DNA from 2 places in the Pseudomonas sp. NPDC089996 genome. Region 1 is predicted to be linked to the other one. Evidence: riboswitches for the same ligand, from Rfam matches in the RefSeq annotation. Region 1 holds a riboswitch; the other holds the start of a gene.
The links. A riboswitch is a leader RNA that binds a small molecule or an ion and turns the genes downstream of it on or off. The one in region 1 is predicted to bind cobalamin.
Positions count from the first base shown of each region.

Region 2: linked by a shared signal. The riboswitch ahead of ACIPW4_RS13590 (TonB-dependent receptor) and the one ahead of cobW (cobalamin biosynthesis protein CobW) in region 1 are both predicted to bind cobalamin.

Region 1 is NZ_JBIVGA010000013.1:95,860-98,057, reverse strand. Features, by position in the region: gene ACIPW4_RS21550 (CbtA family protein) at 1-68, opposite strand, end outside; gene ACIPW4_RS21545 (CbtB domain-containing protein) at 76-261, opposite strand; cobalamin riboswitch at 371-593, opposite strand; cobalamin riboswitch at 664-875, shown strand; gene cobW (cobalamin biosynthesis protein CobW) at 976-2,043, shown strand; gene cobN (cobaltochelatase subunit CobN) at 2,047-2,198, shown strand, end outside.
Region 2 is NZ_JBIVGA010000006.1:366,876-369,073, reverse strand. Features, by position in the region: gene ACIPW4_RS13595 (GNAT family N-acetyltransferase) at 48-617, shown strand; cobalamin riboswitch at 652-858, shown strand; gene ACIPW4_RS13590 (TonB-dependent receptor) at 965-2,198, shown strand, end outside.

The sequences.
Region 1 (2,198 bases):
AGCAGGGTCAGCAACAGGGCGGCGAGCAGGCCGCTGAACCCGGCAGTGCGGGCGATACGCTTGATCATGGCAGCCTCAGTGGCAAGGGAAGGCGGCGCTGTGGCGGGTGTCGTGCGCGGCGTTGTGCACGGCTTCGATGTGCGAGAAGCCGGCAAAGTAGACCAGGCACAGGCCGAGCAGGCTGGCGCCGACGGCGATGACCACGCGCTGGCTGAGGGGGACGGGCGTAGCGATGCTGTGTTTGGCACTGGTGACGGGCATGACGCGTTCCTCTGCTTTGCTTTTTTATAAAGACAATGGGGCAATGGACAAGCGCGGCAGCCCCGGGTGCGAGGCGCCCGGGGGAATGCGACAGCGCCCGCCCACCGCGGGGTGTTCATGAACGACAGGCCGGTCTCCGGGCTTGCGAGGAGGAGCAGGGCTCCTTTGAAAGCATCACCTTCCCATGCCGGACTGCGTGGCACAGTGGTCTGGACGCTTCGCTCGCTTACCGTTGCGGGGGCAGCACCGGATTTGCCCGGCCCTGGCGAGGGCCTGCGACGCACCGATTTCCCGTTTCACCCCATAGGGGCACCTGACGCAAGGCGTAAGGAGAGCACGGGGCGAGAGTGCCGTCAAATGGTTGCTGAACCATCATTCGGTTGACCACCCGCCACCCCCCGCGTAGCCTTGCGGCTTCGAGGTTCTTCGGCCATGCCGAAGCTAAGACGGGAACGCGGTACACGCCGCGGCTGCCCCCGCAACTGTAGGCACCGATAACGGATCGACACAGCCACTGCGCCCAGGCGCGGGAAGGCGTCATCCCGCCAGATGCTTCCCCGTGAAGCGCTGGAACGGTGCAAGCCAGGAGACCTGCCTCGAGACGATTTCGACTTTCAACCGGGCGGGGTGATCCGGTGGCGAACGAGCCCGGCCGGCCTGGCCTGTGGCTTTACGTCCCGTGTGCCCGCGCCAACCTGCCAAGGGCAACGCGACATGAAAACACTGGCCAAGCTCCCCGTCACCATCGTCACCGGCTTCCTCGGCTCGGGCAAGACCACCTTGCTCCGCCACATGCTCGACAACGCCCAGGGCCGCCGCATCGCGGTCATCGTCAATGAATTCGGCGAACTTGGCATCGACGGCGAAATCCTCAAGCAGTGCAGCATCGGCTGCACCGAGGAAGAAGCCAGCGGCCGTGTCTATGAACTGGCCAATGGCTGCCTGTGCTGCACCGTGCAGGAAGAGTTCTTCCCGGTGATGCGCGAACTGGTCGCCCGCCGCGGCGATCTCGATCACATCCTCATCGAAACCAGCGGCCTGGCGCTGCCCAAGCCGCTGGTGCAAGCCTTCCAGTGGCCGGAAATCCGCAATGCCTGCACCGTTGACGCCGTCATCACTGTTGTCGACAGCCCGGCCGTGGCCGCCGGCACCTTCGCCGCCTACCCCGAGCAGGTCGACGCGCAACGCAAGCTGGACCCCAACCTGGACCACGAATCGCCGCTGCACGAACTGTTCGCCGACCAGCTGGCCAGCGCCGACCTGGTGGTACTGAACAAGGCCGACCTGATCGACGCCGCAGGCCTGGCCAAGGTCCGTGCCGAAGTGGCCGAAGAGCTGCCGCCCGCGGTCAAGGTAATCGAGGCCAGTCGCGGCCGACTGCCGCTGGACGTGCTGCTGGGCGTAGGCGCCGAGTCCGAGGCGCACATCGATGGCCGCCGCACCCACCACGATTCCCACCATGACGGCGACGATCATGACGATCACGATCACGACGCCTTTGACTCGATCTCCATCGACCTGCCCGAAGCCGACGAAAGCCTGCTGCTCGATGCCCTGACCCAGCTGGTCGTGGAGTTCGGCATCCTGCGCGCCAAAGGCTTTGCGGCCATCCCTGGCAAACCGATGCGTCTGCTGGTGCAGGGTGTGGGTACCCGTTTCGACAAACACTTCGACCGCGCCTGGCGCGCCGACGAGCCACGCATCACCCGCCTGGTGCTGATCGGCCAGGACCTCGACGCCGTGCAACTGGAAGCGCGCCTGCGCCAGGCCCTGGGCGCCTGACCCATGCACCTGCTGCGGACCCAGCCCGGCGGCTTCGTGCCGGACGACAGCATTGCCGACCTCGGCCAGACACCCGCCGACCTGGTGATCCTCTGCAGCGGCGACTCGCACCTGGCATTGCTCGCCGAGACCGCCGAGCAACTGCCGGAGGATTT
Region 2 (2,198 bases), on a different contig from region 1:
GCGCCGCGCCACCCAGACTTGGCGGTCTAGCCACTGCAGGTACCGCCATGATCCACATCCGCCCCATGACGCCCGACGACTTCGAGCGTTTCTGGCCAACCTTCCAGGCCATCGTACAGGCCCGCGAAACCTACGCCTTCGACCCGGCACTGAGCGTCGAGCAGGCCCGCCAGCTGTGGCTGCAACTGCCGCTGCGCACGCTGGTGGCCGAAGAAGATGGCGAACTGCTCGGTTCCTACTACCTCAAGGCCAACGCCGCAGGCCCCGGCGCGCACGTCGGCAACTGCGGCTACATGGTCTGCGAAGCCGCCCGTGGCCGTGGCGTGGCCCGGCTGATGTGCGAGCACTCGCAGAAGCTGGCACGCCAGGAGGGCTTCCTGGCGCTGCAGTTCAATTCGGTGGTGGCGAGCAACGAAGCGGCCGTGGCGCTATGGACCAAGCTGGGCTTCGAGACCGTTGGCCGCCTGCCCAAGGCCTATCGCCATGCCCGCCTGGGGCTGGTCGACTGCCTGGTGATGTACAAATGGCTGGCCGATGAGCCGGTGGTGGAGAAGCCCGCCCTGCTGATAGGGCGCAAGAACATCGAGGCACGGGTGTCACGCCGCCGCGGGCGCTGATACGCGCATTTGACGCGCCTGCCATTCGATGGTCAGATGCGCGCCAGTTTCAGGTGTCCTGCGCCGCCGTGCGCAGGGTGAAACGGGAAGCCGGTGCGTCGTGGTCCACGACAAGTCCGGCGCTGCCCCCGCAACGGTAAGCGAGCGATGCCTTCGACACACCACTGTGCGCCAGCATGGGAAGGTGAAGGCCTCACGACCCTCGCAAGCCCGGAGACCGGCCTGAAGCGTCACTTGGCAACCCGCGGTGGGCGGGCGCAGGCCGGTATCCGCGTGCGCCTGCGTACGGGGTGCGCCTTTGCGTGTTTTCCACCGGGATCCATTCATTCCTGCAGCAGTGGAACGACATGTCCCGATTCATCAAGCTTCATCCCCTGGCGGCCTGCCTGGCCGTTACCCTGCCAGCCCTGGCCGACGAACCCATACTGAACCTGCCCTCCACGGCCATCACCGATAGCCGCGACCCACAACGTGTCGACCTGGCCACGCCGGGCGAGGCTGGTTCACGCTTGAACCTCAGCGCCCTGGAAACCCCGGCCAGCACCAGCAGCATCAGTGCCGCCCAGATCGAGCAGCGCAACAACTTCACCGTGCAGGATGCCGTGACCCGCTCGCCCGGCATCACCTTCATCGGCAACCCCGGTGATGGCGGCACGGGCCTGTCGGCACGTGGCTTCACCGGCCACGGCTCGGTGATGACCCTGTTCGACGGCGCGCGCCTGTATACCGGGGCCGGCACCCAGACGTTCCCGGTCGACCCGTGGATGGTGGAGCAGATCGACGTGATCCGCGGCCCGGCGTCGGTGCTGCACGGCGAAGGTGCCACCGGCGCGGTGGTCAACGTGATCCCGAAAAAACCGTTCGTGGGCGACATCCACAATCGCCTGCGGCTTGGCTACGGTTCGTGGGACCGCCAGCAGCTTGGCCTGGACAGCGGCGGCAGCCTCAGCGAACGCCTGAGCTACCGCCTGACCCTCAACCAGCAGGCCGGCAACGGCTGGGTCGACCGCACCGACTCGCGCAGCCTGGCCCTGAGCGCGGCGCTGCGCTTTGATGCCAACGACGACCTGAGCTTCACCCTCGCCCACGAACGCGGCGACGCCCAACCGGCCAATTATTACGGCACACCGCTGATCGACGGCCACTACCGCAGCAGCCTGCGCAAGAAGAACTACAACATCCAGAACGATGTGCAGCGCTATCACGACGAGTGGACCCGCCTGAGCACCGACTGGACGATCAGCGATCAGCTCAGCGCCAGCAACCAGCTGTACTACATCAAGAGCCGCCGCCACTGGCGCAACGCCGAGAACTACAGCTGGGACGCCGACCGCGAGCAGCTGGAGCGCCAGAGCTACCTGGAGATCAGGCACAACCAGGAGCAGATCGGCGACCGCCAGACCTTCACCTTCGACCACAGCCTGTTCGGGCTGGCCAGCAAGACGCTGGTCGGTGTCGAATACAACAAGGTGCGTTTCAACGTCGACAGCAACCGGCCCTACAACGACGTGGGTGGCGACTACATCGACCCGTGGCAGCCGACCCCGGGCTGGTTCCACAGCGAGTCGCCGACCCGCCCAC